DNA from 3 places in the Gracilibacillus saliphilus genome. Region 3 is predicted to be linked to each of the others. Evidence: riboswitches for the same ligand, from Rfam matches in the RefSeq annotation. Region 3 holds a riboswitch; each other region holds the start of a gene.
What was found. A riboswitch is a leader RNA that binds a small molecule or an ion and turns the genes downstream of it on or off. The one in region 3 is predicted to bind cyclic di-GMP.
Positions count from the first base shown of each region.

Region 1: it holds a riboswitch for cyclic di-GMP, as region 3 does, so the genes downstream of both, GHT08_RS15400 (anti-repressor SinI family protein) here and GHT08_RS13020 (diguanylate cyclase domain-containing protein) in region 3, are expected to answer to the same signal.
Region 2: it holds a riboswitch for cyclic di-GMP, as region 3 does, so the genes downstream of both, GHT08_RS00895 (hypothetical protein) here and GHT08_RS13020 (diguanylate cyclase domain-containing protein) in region 3, are expected to answer to the same signal.

Region 1 covers NZ_WJEB01000025.1:8,936-15,500, reverse strand. Annotated here, with positions in the region: gene ilvD (dihydroxy-acid dehydratase) at 1-197, shown strand, start outside; gene GHT08_RS15420 (hypothetical protein) at 413-646, opposite strand; gene spoVID (stage VI sporulation protein D) at 820-1,773, shown strand; gene GHT08_RS15410 (phosphotransferase) at 1,910-2,926, shown strand; gene GHT08_RS15405 (hypothetical protein) at 2,931-3,119, opposite strand; cyclic di-GMP riboswitch class I at 3,538-3,626, shown strand; gene GHT08_RS15400 (anti-repressor SinI family protein) at 3,662-3,796, shown strand; gene GHT08_RS15395 (NAD(P)/FAD-dependent oxidoreductase) at 4,144-5,361, shown strand; gene GHT08_RS15390 (ABC transporter ATP-binding protein) at 5,560-6,198, shown strand; gene GHT08_RS15385 (ABC transporter permease) at 6,195-6,565, shown strand, end outside.
Region 2 covers NZ_WJEB01000001.1:221,757-228,321, forward strand. Annotated here, with positions in the region: gene GHT08_RS00880 (sulfotransferase) at 239-1,249, shown strand; gene GHT08_RS00885 (hypothetical protein) at 1,654-2,739, opposite strand; gene GHT08_RS00890 (hypothetical protein) at 2,754-3,509, opposite strand; cyclic di-GMP riboswitch class I at 3,676-3,750, shown strand; gene GHT08_RS00895 (hypothetical protein) at 3,779-4,270, shown strand; gene GHT08_RS00900 (DUF5667 domain-containing protein) at 4,289-5,383, shown strand; gene sigI (RNA polymerase sigma-I factor) at 5,568-6,278, shown strand; gene GHT08_RS00910 (anti-sigma-I factor RsgI family protein) at 6,275-6,565, shown strand, end outside.
Region 3 covers NZ_WJEB01000019.1:45,155-51,719, reverse strand. Annotated here, with positions in the region: gene GHT08_RS13045 (SulP family inorganic anion transporter) at 1-103, shown strand, start outside; gene GHT08_RS13040 (universal stress protein) at 124-540, shown strand; gene GHT08_RS13035 (class I SAM-dependent methyltransferase) at 649-1,269, shown strand; gene GHT08_RS13030 (methyl-accepting chemotaxis protein) at 1,402-3,192, shown strand; gene GHT08_RS13025 (rhodanese-like domain-containing protein) at 3,397-3,702, shown strand; cyclic di-GMP riboswitch class I at 3,957-4,043, shown strand; gene GHT08_RS13020 (diguanylate cyclase domain-containing protein) at 4,130-5,956, shown strand; gene GHT08_RS13015 (ABC transporter substrate-binding protein) at 5,971-6,565, shown strand, end outside.

The sequences.
Region 1 (6,565 bases), on a different contig from region 3:
TTGCCTTAATAGAAAATGGGGACGTAGTGGTTATAGATTTACCAAATAGAATACTAAATGTAAAAGTATCGGATGAAGTCTTAGATGAACGTAGAAAATCGCTAGAACCCTTTGAGCCTAAAATCAAACAAGGTTGGTTAGGAAGGTATTCAAAACTTGTAACCAACGCTTCTAAAGGCGGCGTGATGAGCATATAATTGTTCTGATTTTATAAATGATTTGAATAAATTAATAGAGTATTATTCATTAAGCAATCTTTTAATTAGAAATAAGCGTTTGGATGAAAGAGCTCCAAACGTTTATTTAAATAGCAAAGAAACTATAAAAATTGAGTGCCTGTCTAGCTCCGAACGCCTAAAAACTAGGCGACTTCACGAATCACCCTACGATAAGTCATTATCGGTTCGTAAACTCACCGTGATTCCTTTATCTCAGTTGATTCTGAAGTCGCTAAGTTTCTAACGAAATCTGTCATGTCCTCAACCGAAATTAAAATTTGATCATTGTAACCATCTTCATTGATATTTCCCGACTTAATATTCATTTGTATTTGATTGTTATTCTCGAAAGAAAGGACAACCCCAATAAAATCTGGAGTATTTGAATAAGACTCTTCTTCCGAACAACTAAGACTATCAACATCCATTTTTTCATTTTTAAACCCCGATATTCATTATTTTCACCACTTTATACTACATAGCAGTTCAAGAAATTAAACAAGCTGAATGATACAGAGCAAGCATATTTCTCTCGTTACCTACATATAGTTTATTGAGATGCTAGTACGCCTTAGCTAAGCAAAGGAAAGGGGGAAGTGCTTTGCAAGAAGCCTTTACATTTAATATTCATGAAGCAATAGCTTTTGATAAGGAACAGCAAATCCAGGAAATGTTAGGCATTGGATTAGAGCCGGTAATTTCAATGGAGGAAATAGGTAACACACTTTCTATCAGAGGAGTAATGGAACTGAAAGGAGAGTATATTAGAAACAATGCTCCTGTCGAAAGTGAAGTTCGCCAAACAGACGCAACCTTTGTAGAACGAGTAGAATCTTTGTCTGATGAAGTAAATGAATTTTTCCATAAATTCCTTATTGATGTATCGATTCCAATGGAGAGAATCCCTTCATTAGATGATGTCTCAATTGAAGTAGATCATTTTGATTATACATTAGCATCTGCAAATGAAATGGCGATAGAAGCAACTCTTGCTATTCAAGGTATTGAAGAACCACAAGTTGAAGAAGAAATTCAAGAAGAGGAGACTCTGCCATCTTTTGAAGAAAATCGTCTGGATGAAGAACTAGAAGAAGAGGAAGAAGATACATTTCATTTAGAAGTAGATCCAGAGTTAGATAATGAACCAGAAGAGGAAAAAGTGGTAGATATCAGCAGTGTCCGAAATGATTCTGAAACAGTTGAAGAAGAAGATAGTATAGATGAACAGGAAGAGGACTTAGTAAGAGAGCCTGAAGATGATTTCGTATTAGAAAGTGATGAGGAAGAAGAGGAAAATACTGGAGAAAAATTGCATGTCCAAGCAAGGGAAGAGCGGACAAATGACACATCCTATTTATTGAATATTTTTGCTGGTGAAGAAAGTGCTAGCTATACTCGACTAAAATTATATATCGTGCAACCTGATGATCAGATGCAAACTATCGCTGAGCGTTATCAAGTTTCTCCTAGACAAATTATGAGAACGAACCGTCTAGAAGAAGAGGATATAACGGCAGGTCAATTAATTTATATTCCCATAACCTCAGAAGATTAAAGATTTAATCCCTTGGTGCCAGTCAAGGGATTTTTTGTTTACGTGTATAGAGAGGCATAAATTTTAAGTACTGACTGAGTGAATCGTTACGTGTTAATAACTCTGTATTTTTTTATTTTTAAAAGGAGGAAGACAAATGGAGTGGTCACAAATAATCGAAGCATATCAATTACAACCGGAGGAAATTGAGCAAGTGACAGAAAGAGTGTATAAAATAAAGGCAAACTCACAACAGTATGCTTTAAAAAAATCAAGGTTATATCCAGATGACTTAGGGAGATGGCAAGCAATTCAACAATATATACAACAAAAACAGATATTAGGATTTGTCCCGATTTATTTTGCCAAAAGTAATCAACCATTTGTAATAGATCAAGATCAAATTTATTATCTGATGCCATGGGTAGAACAGGATTATACGGATCAGCCTATAGATGAATATGCATCTGTTATTCACGCCATAGGACGTCTACATGCTGCAACGATGGATTATCATCAGATTGCACCATTAAAACAAAACAAAGATGGTATGGAACAGCAATTTCAGCAAGAATTATCCAGCTATCGGGACCAAATGTTAAAGTACGTTCGCTATTTTGAAGCAAAGCGTTTTATGTCCCCTTATGAGTTGCAAATTTGCATGTATTATCGTGATATAGAACAAACATTTAATCAACTAGAAAGATGGCAAGAAATTTATTTAGATGTAATGGAAGAAACAAACGAAATGAAATATACCTTATGTCATGGGAATATACGACCTTCTCACTATGTGATCACACAAGCAAACACATATTTTTTGAATTGGGAACATGCATTGATGACATCTCCAACCTATGATTTAGTAAATTATTATCAATATTTATTTCAATTTCATGACTGTGATATGGGGAAAGTGACAGATTCATTTTCTATCTATTGTCGTTATATTGATTTATCGGACTATGAAAAATCTTTATTAGTTTTACAATTACTGTCTCCGGCAAATTGGTTTCATGAAGTATTTACCAGTGTGCAATCATCGAGAAATAAAAATAATATAAATTGCTCCATCAAAATTGAGCAGGAATATCGTAAGTTATTATTTGGGTTACAGCTACAAGAATTTATTTATAAAACATTAAAGTCAGAGCAATTTGAAGAAACGTATTAGAGCATTATATCCATTCTAATTGAAAAGCAATAAGAATACCAATTAGAATTCCTAACAATAAAACGTCAAAAGTAGTTGGTATAAATATTGTTCGTATCCCCTGAAAGATCACGATTGGAAGTGTACATCGTTCACAAATTAATATCCATTCTCGAGCCCAAGGTGGTAGACGGTAACGATAATAACGAGACAAAGTATCACCTCATTCACGATATAATAATTCATTATATTGTAGTTTATGCAGTAAAATTGGAATTGTACCCAAAATAAAAGTTTTAATTAAATTCATTTTAATGGAATACGTAATAAAATCTTTGCAAAATATATCTAGTTCAATTTTCTCAAAAATCTATAGATATGCAGGAATATAATTGATGCATATCGAATATATACTAGATAATAGGTACTATGGATTCGCAAAAAATCTATTGTTGTTTTATAGGGGGGTGTATAGCGGTAGTGTTCTTTTGGAATAATATAAGTTTAAGCTGATCGACGAATGAAAAAATTAGGAGCTACTGTTATAGTAACATTTAAGCAAGTGATAAGGATATAAGGGCTTGCATGATACTCTAACTATGGATTCGTACGTTGTATATTCGATAGATACAATCAGAAAAAGGCAAACCTATTGAGAGGTAGGGACGCAAAGTTACAGGTCCGTTTAATACATATGTATTCGGATGGCTGAGCTGCCTGAAATACAGTAGTGTATTTTAGGAGGGGAATACGTTTATGCCAACAAAAGTAAACGTGGATTATGAATGGATTTACTTGATAGCAAAAGCGAAAGCGGAAGGTTACACAGTAGAAGAAGTTCGAGAATTCCTAAAACAGAATAAATACAAGTCCAACGTGCAACCAAACTAATAATAAAACCCTACAAAATAGGGTTTTTTATTTTTTAAGAAAGTATATAACCATAGGGAGCACAACATTTTTAGAGATTTCAACACTATTTTTTAGCGCTTTTATGGAATTACACTACATAGAGTTTTCAATAGTTCCTGGTTTGTATCAACAGAATAATAGGATGTTTACGTAAATATTGCATTTTGATTTGGAAAAAATATTTGTTTTTAGATGGTGCTGGTTTATTAGACTGAAAATGACAATTTTGATATACTAACTGCGATCGATATGATACATACAAATCGTTTAAAAGGTGAAAACTATCGTAATTAATAATGGCTCTAAAACAAGAAGGGAAGGATTCGATGATAGGAAACAGACCTAAAATAGTTGTACTTGGAGCAGGCTATGCAGGAATGATGACAACCAAACGTTTAACACAACAATTTGCACCAGAAGAAGCAGAGATTACATTAGTCAACAAACACAATTATCATTACCAAACAACGTGGTTGCATGAAGTAGCTGCAGGAACAATTGATGTCAATCGCTCTCGAATTATGATTTCCGATGTCATTAATACTCGCCGCGTAAATTTTGTACATGATACAGTGGTGAAAATTAACAAAGAATCCAAAACAGTTCAACTAGAAAATGGCGAAATTAATTATGATTATTTAGTGATTGGACTAGGTTTTGAAAAAGCCGCATTTGGTATTCCTGGTATGGAAGAGCATGCTTTTTCGATTCAGAGTGTCGACACGAGTCGTATGATTAGAGATCATATTGAATATCAGTTTGCTCGTTATCGTAATGAGAAAAATCCTGATCCAAGTATGCTAACGATCGTTGTAGGTGGTGCAGGTTTCACCGGTATCGAATTTTTAGGTGAGTTAGCAGAACGAATTCCGCTATTATGTAAGAAATATGATATCCCACGTCAAGACGTAAGGATCATTGATATTGAAGCAATGCCTACCATTTTACCAAACTTTGATGAAGAATTATTAACTTACGCGAAAGAATCCTTGGAATATCGTGGTATAGAATTCAAGCTTGGTACCAAGATTAAAGAGGTGAAAGAAGACTCCGTTGTTGTTGGCGAAGAGGAAGAAGAAGAAATTAAAGCAGGTACGATAGTTTGGACTGGTGGTGTACAAGCTAATCGAATTGTAGGAGAATCTGGTTTTGAATTAACGAAAGGTAAAGTCAATGTAGATGCAACATTACGTGCTCCAGGACATGATGAAGTCTTTATTTTAGGTGATTGTGCCTGGGTAATGAATAACGAAACTGGAAAACCATACCCACCTACAGCCCAAATTGCCATACAGGAAGCAGATGTATGCGCGCATAATCTTAGAACGATGATTTATGGTGGTACATTACAAGAATTCAAATTCGATGATAAAGGAACAGTTGCATCTTTAGGGGGAAGTGATGCGATGGGCACGGTATTTGATGGCAATAAATTATATGGTATGCAGGCAAAAGTGATGAAAAATGTGATTGATGACCGCTACTTGTTCTTATTAGGCGGGCCAATGCTCGTACTAAAAAAGGGTAAATTCCGTCCGTTTTAACAGAACTATAAAAGAGGAGGAAATCATATGAAAAATACATTATTTTACACATTATTAACAGTAGTTGCGACCATTGCATATGTATTTGTTTCTAGGAAAATGGAAGATAAGCGGGATTTTCGCTAATAATTGTGAGCAGATACAATCAGGTGTCTGCTCTATTACATTACATAGACCTAGTACTTTGGAGGAGATGTCATGTTTTCGATTAAACAATTGGTTTTTAAGGATATACTAACAGTCAACAAATTGGAAATTGAATCAGGTAAAATTTACTGCTTATTTGGAGAAAGTGGCAGTGGTAAATCTACCTTGTTAAAAATGTTTAACAGCATGCTTACTCCTGATCAGGGTACTATTACTTATAAAGGTCAATCGATCGCAAACTTAGACCCTGTTCAATTAAGAAGAGAAGTGGTAATGCTTGGACAGGACCCCATAGTTTTTGAAGGAACAGTTCGCGATAACCTTTTAATAGGACGGCAATTTGCAGATGAAGCAGATGTCGAAGATCAGGTGTTGATTGATTTATTAAAAGACTTACGTCTAACAAAAGATTTAGATGAAGAAGCGGATAAACTATCTGGTGGTGAACAACAAAGGTTAGCATTTGGACGTGTGCTTTTGACGAATGCCGAAGTCTACTTGATGGACGAACCTACATCCGCTCTTGATGAAGAAACGGAAACCGCGATTATGGACTTGTTTACAAAGAAAATCCGTGACGAAGGTAAAACGGCGATCATGGTTACACATTCAAAAGAAGTCGCAGAAAAATATAGTGATGAAATTATCTATATGAACGACATAGTAACGAAAGAGGGTGCTCTTTCATGAATGAAATGCTTGAAATTACGATATGGCAGCTCGTTACTGCTTATATTTTTATAGTCATCCTACTTGCGATCGTCCGCTGGCGTAAAATTCCGCGAGAGAAAGAGATCATTATTGCTACACTAAGAATGACGATTCAACTTGTATTAGTTGGCTATGTACTCATGTTTATATTTGAAAATGAGAAAATGATTTACTCGATTATCGTCATTATTATCATGGAAACATTTGCTGTTTATAATATTTATAAACGCACGAAGCAAACCTTAAGTAGAGAGTTAAAGAAAATTATTGCGATTTCGATGGTATCCGGTACTTTATTTGCTTTTCTTTATTTTGATTTTATTGTTGTTCAGTTTTCGCCTTGGTA
Region 2 (6,565 bases), on a different contig from region 3:
GAAAAGGTTGTAAAATATTTTGTATTGGACAAAATAAAACTGGAACAACGTCAATAAGAAAAGCCTGTGAGGATTTAGGGTTTGATGTAGGAAATCAACGAGTTGCTGAGAACTTATTAATAAACTATTTGGAGAATGATTTTAAAAGTATAATAGATTATTGTAAAACAGCTAACGTTTTCCAAGATTTCCCTTTTAGTTGGCCAGAAACTTATAAACATTTGGATAAAGCATTTCCATGTCAACTTCTGATGAAATCAGAGAAATACAATTTGAGAAAAATATGGATTTAGAAGATTTACTGAATGAAGTTAACTCTGATTTAAGAAGTTCTGAAGAAAGATTGCTATCCGATGTGGCTACGAAGTATCCTATCATATTTGTAGTTGGGCCATTGCGATCAGGTAGTACATTAATGTTACAGTGGCTAGCTAGCACTAAACAGTTTTCTTATCCATCTAATCTCCTTTCAAGATTTTATGGTGCCCCAATAATTGGAGCAAAGATTCAAAGATTGCTTACGGATCCAAAGTTTAATTTCAGAAATGAAATTTTAGATTTTCAGTCTAGTATTGATTTTGTATCTGAAAATGGGAAAACAAAAGGAGCAATATCTCCAAATGAATTCTGGTATTTTTGGAGAAGATTTTTACCTTTCAAAGATATCGATTATTTACCTGATGATATCCTATTCGATCAGGTAGATATAGATGCTTTTAACAATGAATTATATGGCATTTCCAATGTATTTGAAAAGCCTTTTGCATTAAAAGCAATGATTTGTAATTATAATATTGAATTCCTTAATGAATTATTTGAAAAAGCAATTTTTATTTATATTAAAAGAGATCCATATACAAATATTGAATCAGCACTTAAAGCTAGAGAACGTCAACTAGGTTCAAGAGAATTGTGGTACTCATTTAAAATTCCTGAATATTATGAATTGAAAAAAATTAACGATCCAGTTAAGCAAACAGCCGGTCAAATTTATTGTATAAATAGCGCTGTAGAAAAGGGACTAGCAAAAGTGCCAAAAAATAAAAAATTAGTTGTAAAATATGAAGAATTTTGTGAAGATCCTGAAAAAATTTATGAATCTTTAGCTTATAAAATGAAAGTGCAAGGATACGAAGTAAATGAAAAATATCAAGGTCCAAAGCATTTTAATGTTACAAGAAAAGAAGTTGGAAATACAGAAATTCCTAAAGCATATAGTGAAATAGTCGAATTATTTCAAAATAAATAATCTAGCCACTATTATTATGTTTACAAGGAAAGTAATAAAAACTATCAGGAAACTTTTAGATGAAATAAACAAATATTAAATAGATAACAGGGTTTTTATTGAACCAATTGGAAATAATGACAACAACAAGTGCGCACTAGAAAGTGCACACTTGTTGTAAAAGATTATTTTTTTACCATACTATTCAATATCCTCTTACCCTCAGGCGTTAAATAAACTTTACTATCGGAAAGTAATTGCTTTGCTAAATTCGCTGTCATCGGTTTTGATTGCTTTGCCAATTGTTTTCCTCCTTTCCGTTACATATCCATATAATATGTACAAGTTAAAATGCTTGTAAGAGGAATATATACTAATATAAATGCGGATTTTCATATAAAAAAGCAAGAGGCCTCACCCCTTGCTTAAAACCCATTGATCACTTCAAAATCATACAAAAACTGTTCACTAATCTCAGAAAATGAACCTTCCTTTAATTCTAGTTCATCCTCCAGATCCATTTCCCTCAAGTTTATCTTTTTTACCGAAGAAGTCTCAGTCATTTCAAAGACATACAAATCATTTTCCGACCAAGATGGAAAAATATATAGGCTCTCATCACTTGTGTCCGGTACCTCATACGTAGTTTCTAGTACTCCATCTTTGTTAAATTGATACAAGCTACCTTGTCCATCTAAGAAAAATAATTGGTTATCTGACCAGTGAATACTATTGTAGACGGAATAAGGTAAATAGGTAGACATGTTCTCATTGGAATCGAATGACAAAAAGTTATTTTCATTGACTTTTCCAGTATCTTTATTGATCACCAAGACCGAATATTCCTGTTGGATATCAACAATACAATAAATTAGTTCTTCCGTAACGATCATATCAGTTAATGGGACAAGCTCGTCGGTTTGATAATCTAATGATAGTAATGGATTGTCTACTGCAGTCTCATCCAACACAATTTCTTGTAGTACCATGTGTTCATCCGTTTCTTTTTCTTCTAAAACATAGAGCGAATCGTCATAAATGCCTGCTGTCGTTATAAAATAGCGTAGATCCTGAAATTGCATCTTGCCTTCGTGCTCCCAATATAGATGAGAATGATAAGTTCCATTTTCATCATATCCACTGTTGTATAATTCGACCCGTTCTCCATCATCCATATAATCTGCGAAAATCGCGGTATATTCTTTTTGTTCTCGCGTTTCTTCACTGATATCTTCATCGATTAGATAACTGTGTGATACATCATTGACGATCACTGTATCGTTTTGATGATATATTTCTCCTAACTCCAAGCCTTCTGTTTCTAATACATTGGCAACCTTACCGGATGAATCGATGGTATAGAGACTACCTTTGCCATTACTTTTATCTATAGAGGTAGAAAAATATAATAGACCGATTGATTCATGAATACTTTCATATTGTGTATTTCCACATCCGCCTATCAAAACGAGCAATACTAGTAAAACGATATAGTGTAGAAAATTTTTCATAGACTCTCCTAAGCTTATTGAATGGTGTTATACGTAACAGTATAGGAGCTATCACGTATATCTGTTGGATAGACGCCGAAGCCTTGATTTTTGTCTAAGTCAATATTTGCCTCTAACATATAAGCACTCCATATTAATTTTGAGCAATTTTTATCACCATATTTACTTGTATGGCGGTTTGTCGCAAAGTTATAGGAATATGCATCTACTCCTACTCTGGAATTAGCCCAGTCAGCAGCTTTATCCCGATTTGTTTGCGAGGATTGGACAGATTGCATAACAGCATCTTTTTCAACATTTCGTGCATTGTATTTTATTTTTCTAACACCTGTGTCAGGGATTGATTCTACGATATTTGTAGTAGTGTGATAGATTCCATTATGACCGTGCTGGATACCTAATGTTGAGGAAGGAGTATAGAATAAGTCCCCTTTATTTCTGGCAGGTTCTAATTTATAGGCACCGGAACTTCCGCCCATAACGGAAATGGAGGTATCCTTTTCAGCATTTTCCTGTTTGATCGCTTGGTTTAGTTCATTTAAAGCTTGTTTGGCAATAACCATTTCTGGCTTTCGGGTTTCTTCTGCAGCTAAAGCAATAGCTTCTTTCACTTCTTCAGTAGTTATGCCTGGTTGCTTTTGGACAAGTTCTGCAACATAGTCATCATACTTTTCTTCTTTCGGATCAAGATGAACACTAGCGACAAGGGAAGGGGAGGCAACTAACATAACAACCACCAACAACGTAACAACAGAAACAAACTTCTTCATTTCATCCATTCCTCCAATCTATTATTTTACAAGTCTAGTGTAGCATCATACATTGTAAAAAGTGTTAATGTTCTATTAAAAATAATAGACATAATGTTAATTACGTTTAAAACAATTTTCAGTTTCCCCCCTGTTTTGATTAGATTCTTTCGTATAGGTAGTAGAAAAGGGAGAAAGGCAAAACTGTTGAAAAACAGTGACGCAAAGCTATAGGGGCTAATCATGTCAGCCAGCTGCCAAGAGTGGGAAAAAAAGATGGAGGTGAGACGTTGAAACGAGCAATGATGATCACCTGTTTGTTCATGTTATGTGCTTGTGGTCAAGGTGAAGATGCTACAAATGATGATAACAATGCTGGACAAGCAGAAACAGAAGCAGTGTTGTATGAAAATGACGTTTTCCAAATAGAAGAAATTGATGGTTGGTCGGTTGATGAAGAAGCAACTGCTGAACAAGAGCAAAACGTGATTTTTTCTAATGGGACAACCAGATTAATAGTCTCGATCGTAAGCAAAGAACAAACGATTGATATCTTGAAAAAGGATGTACTAGCATCATTTTCTAAAAAAGTAGAATTAATAGAAGACGATGAGAATTACATAGCACTGATTACGAACCGAAAAGAAAATATTCGTGGGGATGTTTACTTTCACCAAGGTTCGGAACACCAATTAATTTTTACTTATATGACACCTGAACAACATTATCAGGAAAGCAAGAATCAAATTAATGCATTCAATGAAGGCATTACTATATTTTAAATGGAGGGAATAGCAGATATGAAATTAAAAACATGGTTATCACTAGCAACTATTAGTGTATTTTTTGTAGGGAATACGGCGTTTGCAAATGAAGCAGAGGAAACGGTAACTCCTGATGAGGAATTATATGATACATCGATTTTAATTGAGGAAACAGAGCTTGCACTAACAGAGGATCAAATGGAAAGAGCGTTATTATTAGATGAGTTCGCTAATGATCGTTTAAGTGAAATAGAAGCAACTATTGAAGAAGGTAATCTCGAGGAAGCAGAACAGTTAATTGAACAATATGAGGAATATTTGGAGCGTTTAGAAAGTGAATTAGAAGAATCAGAGGAAGAGCGAGAAGCATCAGAAGAGGAAGCAAATGAAGAGGTTGACGAAGTAGAAAGAGTAGAATTACCTGATAGTGACGATAATGATGAAAATGAGCAAGGAGAAGACTCCGATGAAGAAAATCAAGAAGAAAGTGCGGAGGATCAAGATAAATCAGAAGAAGAATTAAGAGAAAGCGCCAAACAACGTACAATCAAACTGCAAGCTTTATTAGAGCGTGAAGATTTACCAGAAGAAGCAAAAGCAGGTATCGCAAAAGCGCTTGAAAATCAAAAGCGTGCAGAAGAAAACTATCTAAGAGCGAAAGCGGAAAAAGCTGTATCAGACGAAGACGAAGATGAACAAGAGCAAGAAAAAGAAGAAGAAGAAGAAAGAGAATTACAAGAGGAACGTGAAGAAGCGGCTGCAGAACAAGTTGAGGAAGAAAATGATAAAGAAGCGGAAGCTGTTGTGAAAGCAGAACAAAAACAGAACAAAGCTGAAAAGAAACAACAAAAGGCAGAAGAAAAGGCTGAAAAGAAACAACAAAAGGCTGCTGAAAAAGCTGAGAAAGCTGAGCGAAAGGCGCAAGAAAAAATAGAAGATGCAGAAGAGAAAGCTAATAAAGCAAAAGAAAAAGCAAAAGAAAAAGCTCAAGAAAAGCGGAAAAAAGCAGAAGAAAAGGCCCTAGAAAAGCAAGAGAAAGCTGAAGAAGAAGCCGAAAAAAAGCAAGCTAAAAAAGCCAAAGAAAATCGTCAAAAGCAAGAAAAGGAAAATGGTAAACCGAATCATCAATAAATGGGCGAGGAATTCAATAGTTGTTGCAAAATAAAACAAATTCCGACAAAATTCTCGAAAATATCTTTACCCGTCGCTATTTATAGCTTACATTAAATATAGAAATGCTTTATCTTTCTACATATTTTAAGACTGTTGAAGGGTAAAGCTTTCTTTTTTTAGTAGTGATAAGGGAGAGGAGCAGATGAAGCAAGAAGACATCGAGCATATCATCAATGAGATACAGAAAGGCAATGAGTTACGTCGAGAACAGTTGATTCAATATTACCAACCATATATATTGAGTGTGGTTGGAAAAGTATGTAACAAATTTAAAACATGGAATGATGACGAGGCGAGTATTGCCTTAATTGCCTTTAATCGTGCCATTGACACCTATGATCCTCAAAAAGGTAGAACCTTTTTAAACTATGTCTATTTAATCATTCATCGCGAATTGATTGATTTTTTCAGAAAAGAAAATCATTATCAAAACTTGATGAAAAAAGGGGATAAGCTTTTAGAAGCAAACCGTGTAAAAGAGTCGGTAAAACAGTATCATCAAGATCAACGAATTAGCAATATAGCTTCTGAAATTATTGATTTAGATGATCAATTGTCACAATTTTACATACGATTTGAAGAATTAGAAGCACATAGTCCAAAACAAAAGCGAACAAGAAAGAAAGTACTGAATATTGCAGAAGAATTTATTCAGAGAGATAAACTTGTCGAACAATTATTTAACCGAAAACAATTTCCGATGAAGGAATTTTTAAAGGTAGCCAATTACCGTGTCAAAACAATCGAAAAATACCGAAAGTATATTATCGCTATTATTATTATTTTATTACATCCTGAATGGAAAAATTTACAGACATTTTTACGTAATAAGGTAAGGGGGGAGAAAAAGTGAAGCAAAAAATCAAAGGTGTTGTCATGGAGGTTCAAGAACACCAGGTTGTTCTAATGTGTGATGATGGTACATTTTGTAATGTTCCTCATGATCAACATGACATTCCAGCTGTTGGTGAGTATGTGACATATCGAGTAAAAAAATCCCCTTTACTGTTAGGAAATAGAAAGCAAGTATTACCATTAATAGCACTAGCTGCAATCTTACTATTTGCGATTATGAATGTTTCTCTTTTTCAACCGCAACAATCCGCTTATCTACTTGCGGTGGATATTAATCCAAGTATG
Region 3 (6,565 bases):
ATTTGAACAAAACCATGTTAAAGTAACTTATACAGGATTAAATGCGGAAAGTAAACAATTGAAGCAGAAAATTGGCGGCTTTTCCAAAGCTTCAGGTCATTAATCGGTAAATGAGGTGTGGTGATGTATCAAAAGATATTATTAGCAGCTGATGGATCAGATCACTCTATTCGAGCAGCGTCTCATGCAGTAAAGGTTGCTCAGATTGATCAAGGTAAAATAGATATTGTCTATGCAGTAGATGGTAAAACATCAAAAGAGGATGTTTTACACGGTTTAGATAAATATGACGTAAAAAAAGAACGACAGAAAAAATTGTTGCCAGTAATAGAAGTAATTGAAGAGGCTGGCCTTGAATGTGAAACACATGTAGTGCACGGCGAACCGGGTCCTGCAATTGTAGATTTTGCGAACCGAAATGAATATGATTTTGTTGTAGTAGGAAGCCGTGGATTAAATCAAGTACAAACGATGATACTAGGTAGTGTCAGTCACAAAATTGCAAAACGAGTACATTGCCCAGTTTTAATAGTGAAATAATTTTAGAGATAACAGGTATAACTTATACCTGTTATCTTTTTTTCTTTCTGTTCTAACAAATAGACATAATATGTTACGCTTGATAGGAAATTAAAAAAAGCGGTGATTATGTTGTTAAAGGATAATGGAGAGCGTGTAATACCAGAGAAGATGGACATTACAAATGAGTTATTAATAGAACACTTAGCACGTTATCATTTTTCGGTGCCCCATATTTACGGTAGAACATTGGATTTTGCAACTGGTGTTGGCTATGGAGCACATGTTATTGCAAAAAAATGCAAACATGAACTTGAAGAAATTATCGGTGTTGATATTAATTTTAATGCGATTCAGTACGCAAAAGCAAACTATTATCACCCACTATCTGATTTCAAGGTAGCAGATGTACTAGACCCTACATTACCTGATCAATTAGGAACATTTGATGTTATTCTAAGTTTTGAAACGATTGAACATATTGAAGCTGAAGATCAATTTATGGATAATATTTATCATCTCCTTAAGCCTGGAGGGACATTGATTTTATCTACTCCCTTCGGTGAAGGTAAAGGCAAGCCATGCGGTTCGCCATTCCATGTCCATCAGATGACAGAAACTGAATTTATGTCTATGTTTGATCAATTCCAAAAGAAGAAGTTCTTCTATCAAAGAGGCGCATTAATAGAGCCGATAGAGGGTTCTCAAATGGAACATAAACCTCTCGGTATAGTAATTGCATATAAATGACTAACTACACTTAAATGAAGAGTGTAGTTTTTTAGTACTTTATGACTGTTTGTTTATTGCATATAGTAATGAAAATTTATTAATGGTAATATAGAAAGAGGAACTATATACTACAAGAGGAAGGGGACAATCATGCAAAAGTTTCAGCAAATCAAATACAAATTACCTGCTATTATGATTTTATTATTAGTCATTCCAATGGGAGTTGTGGGTTACATAGCCTATGCAAAGACAGCGGTATTAGAAAAAGCAATAATACAAAAAGATGATATTGTAGAAATGTCACCAAAATATCAGGAAACTTTTGAAGAATACGAAGCGTTTCTAACTACACTTACTGAATCAGAAGAATTAAACTATGAAAAGGTTTCCGCTTCTGATCTCCAAGATGCAAACTATTCTCATATGCCTACAGTTAATGATCCCAAATTAACGAATTACTATGAAAGTTACTTAACAGAGCAAGCTCATAATCATGAATATATTATTAATTTATATTTAGGAACACCTGAGGGTGCTTTATATTTAAATAATATTCCTGATAGTGAAGTGGATTTAAATGATTACGATTCGACAACAACGGACTGGTATAATCAGGCTACTCAGTCACCTGAAAATGTAATATGGACACAACCGTATATTGATACTGCTTCTGGTAAACCGGTAGTAACTTTGGCCAAAGCATTTTATGGTGATGATAACGAATTAATTGGGGTAGGTGCAATTGATTTTGATATGTATCTAATTGCTTCGAATATGCGTCAAGATTTAGTTACCTCGACTCTTATTACCGGAATTATCGCCGTTATTGTCGGTATAGTAATTGTTACATTAATCGTTAGAGTGATTAACTATAATATTTCGACAATAAAGAGCGAATTGAATCGTTTGGCACAAGGTGATTTATCAGGAGAGGAAGTAGAAGTAAGGAGTAGGGATGAATTCACTGAACTAGCAAATGCAATGAATCAAATGAAAGATAACTTATATGGAATGGTTAATCAGGTGATGATAGCTACTGGGCGTGTGATGCAGCAAAGCAGTACATTAAATCAATCTGCTGACCAGGTACGTGAAGGTAGTGAACAAATAGCTGCTACTATGGAAGAATTATCATCAGGAAGTGAATCACAGGCAAATTCTGCGTCTGACTTATCCGGTTCTGTTGAACAATATAATCGAAAAGTGAAAGAAGTAGCGGACCAAGGTAATCAAGTAGCAAGTGAGTCACAGGATGTTATGAATATAAGTAAGGGGGGACGTACGGAACTAGAAAAGTCTGTTAGCCAAATGAGAACCATCTATCAAATGGTTCAGGACTCTTACCAAAAAGTATCAGGCTTGGACAAGCGTACGGAAGAAATAGATAAAATTGTAATTGTTATTAAAGAGATTGCTGAGCAAACAAATTTACTTGCATTGAATGCCGCCATTGAAGCAGCAAGAGCGGGAGAGGCAGGTAAAGGATTTGCTGTTGTCGCTGATGAGGTAAGAAAACTTGCTGAACAAGTAACAGACTCAGTTGCTGATATAACTGGACTTGTAGCGAATATTCAGGATGAATCAGCACAAATGGCTCACTCCTTAGAATCTGGATTTCAAGAAGTGGAAAAAGGTACAGAACAAATGGAGAGAACTGGTGAGACTTTTACACAAATTAATCAATCCATTACAGATATGGTAAATCGTGTGAAACACATGGTTAAAAGCTTGGAAGAAGTTAATGAAAATAGTGAAGAAATGAATAAATCGGTTGATGAAATTGCAACTGTAAGTGAACAATCTGCTGCTGCTGTTGAGGAAACAGCAGCCTCAGCGGAGGAAACTAATCATTCAATGGAAGAAGTATCAAAAAGTGCCCATGAATTAGATGTCTTAGCCGAGGAATTACAAAAAGAAGTTCAAAAGTTTAAAATTGTATAATATTGTTGAGATAGACTTATATGTCTGTCTCTTTTTTATCAATTAGGATAATGGCAGTTTTCTTAATAGTAAGAAGCTAGATTAAATGTTAGAAAAGAAAACGTAATAATGATATGATTCAATGAGAGTTTGATCACATACTAATCTATACGTCAACTAGCGTATGATTGCTATACAAAGTATAAACTCATTGGAGGTATAATCATGAAGGAGATACAAGCAACAGAATTGGCAAACAAATTAAAAAATGGCGAGAAAGTAAATATCATTGATGTGCGGGAAGATGATGAAGTGGCACAAGGTATAATTCCTGGAGCAAAGCACATAAGATTAGGAGAAATACCTGACCGTTTAGAAGAATTTAATCAAGACGAACATTACTATATGGTATGTCGTTCTGGAGCTCGAAGTGGGAGAGCAACTGAATATTTAGAGGCAAATGGAATTGAAGCAACCAATATGGAAGGCGGCATGCTTGCTTGGGAGGATGAAACTGAAGTACCTGAGTAATGATGCTAAATTGCCTGAAAAAATGCTGAGAGTAATCTTTAGAAGGATTACTCTTTATTTTTTTGATCAAAACTAAGATAAAAATTATTGTATAATATGAGTAGTAAAGAATGTGGTTGGCCCCCTGAATTTATCGTGTTCATTAAAATAATTCTAAATTGTATTGATTATTATTAGATGATTGTTATATGATTGTAGGAAAATAGATTTATGCTCTATGTCAGTTATGTTAATTTTTATGATATAATAGTACTAATAGAAAAAGGCAAATCTATTGAAAAATAGAGACGCAAAACCACAGATCTAAGGTGAAAAATCACAATGATGGCTGGGTTACCTGATATAAACAACAGGAAACCTATACGTTTTTTGTATAGTGTTTTTTTAATACCTAAATAAAGAGTGAATTGAGTGAGGAGACAAACATATGCGCAATGTCATGAGTAAAAAAATATCATTGTTTATATTGATTTTAACTTTATCTGTCTTTGCGCAAATATATGCTGTTCCATTAATTTTTGGTATAACCTTATCCTTTGCACCGGTTTTATACCTAGCATCCATTCGGGTATTCGGCTTCCGATTTGCATTTTTATTAACCATTTGTATGAGTTTACTTACGGAATTTCTTCATATTGGCAATTCATTTGTCTTCATTAGTATTCTTGAAGTACTGATCATAGGAGCGTTTTATTCTAAAAAAGGAAAAGACCTTTTTACGTGGAGTTTTGCTTATTCTATCATTCTATTTATACTATATTTTGTGGTGGAATTACTCTTTCCAGAGGTTTTTGCAAGTATGAAGATTTTAACTAACTTTATGATCCTTCAGGTTATTACCGCTACTTTGGTTTCTGCCTTAGTTGCAGATATGTTATGTGATTACCTTCCGCTTATTTCCAAATTAAAAAGCTGGTTTCCTGCACATAACCAGTTATATTTTGGACAGGTGATTTCTCACATACTAATTTTTTCGGCTGTATTCCCATTACTCATCATCATTGTAGTTAATGCTAGAGCAATGGAAAATGATATATATCAGGAATATTATCTTCATTATCAACAGTTGGAAGAGAGATTACAACGGAAAATAGCAGAAATGGACTCTAATGACATTCAAAATTATGAATTAGACGCTAACTTAGAAAAAGCTAAAATTAAATCGATTTTAGATGAGTTTATTGGCACTTCAAACAAACGAATCTTGATTATGGATCAAGGAGAGCAAATATGGCTTGATACGAATAATCAAAATGAATCAAGTTCTAACCTAGAAATGGAAGCTGGGTTTGTTAAGGAGATTCATTCACATGGTTTTATTTGGCTACCGTCCAGTCACCAAACTTTATCTGATTGGTATCAAGGCTATTATATCGGGGAAACTGCCTTTTTAAACAAAACAACATTATTAATTATTCCTATTAGTAGTAGTGTACTAGCTTTAGCAACTAACCTTACTGATTACCTATTGTTCGCATTGTTTGTTTTATTCATTGCGTTAGTATTTGGTATGTTAGTGAATCGAATATTATCGAATTCTTTATCACATCTGACACAAATGACGACCGATTTACCAGGCAAAATGAAGCGACAAGAAACCTTTTATTGGAAAAATACACCGATTGATGAATTTTCAAAATTGGGACAAAACATTGAAAAAGTAGCAAACCAGCTGCAGCAAATGTTTGCTGATGCTAAAAAGAAGAATGACTTGCTTACTGCAAGGACTAATCAATTAAAAGAATCTGAGTCAAAACTATATCGTTTAGCACACTTTGATACATTAACAGATTTGCCAAATCGTTATTCATTTCATCTTGATTTAACTAAGATGTTAGAGGAACAAGCGAAGCTAGATCGATTTTCGATTGTATTTATTGATTTGGATAAATTTAAACAAGTCAATGATACGCTTGGACATAGTGGAGGAGATTTATTATTAAAATTATTTGCTAAACGGTTAAAGAAATTTGAACAAGGAAAAGCTATTACATTTTATCGTTTAGCTGGTGATGAGTTTGTGGCAATTGTGGAATTAACAACAGAGGAAGAAGTACAAAGGTTGTGCAAACAATTACTTGAAGCCATTACTCAACCGTTAATGATTAATCAAACGGAAATAACACTTACTGCTAGTATTGGAATAAGTTTTTATCCTGAGAATGGAAAGACTTTAGATGCCTTATTGCATCATGCTGATTCGTTAATGTATGAAGAGAAAAAACGTCATCATGATCTAGAAGATTTGACATAAGGGGAGGAAAACGATTGAAACCATTCACAATATGGATAGCTGCAATAAGTATACTGATCTTAGTAGGTTGTCATTCTTCAAGTTTTAAGCCCCTTCAGGAATCTTCTCTAAGTAGTGACTTGGTTGAGGTAGAAGAGGAGTCTGCACAAGCGAACGAATTGGTTATTTGGACGCATAGTAACGTCTTTGAAGATTCATTACCAGAGTTTTTAGACATGCATCCAGGTGTTGATGTCAATATAAAAGTGATTGATGAAAATAATCTAATCAAAGAATATCGACAAGGTATGTTAGCTGGAAAAACACCTGATTTATATATTTTACCTGATTATGCTTTAGGTGAATTTACTGGTATAAGCGGTTTTGAAAATTTATACGAAAAAAGCTATTATGACGAAAGTTTTTTTGACCGAAGACCAGAAAGCTTGTTAAATCATTATAAAAGTGAAGATGGAACCGACATGTTTGCGATCCCGTTATTGTTTTTCCCTTATGTTACTTACTATAGAGCAGATATATTAAGTGAATATGGCTACCCTAGTGACCCACTAGAATTATCCAAATATATAAATGACTATGAAAATTGGCTAGAAATGGCTAAAGACCTCA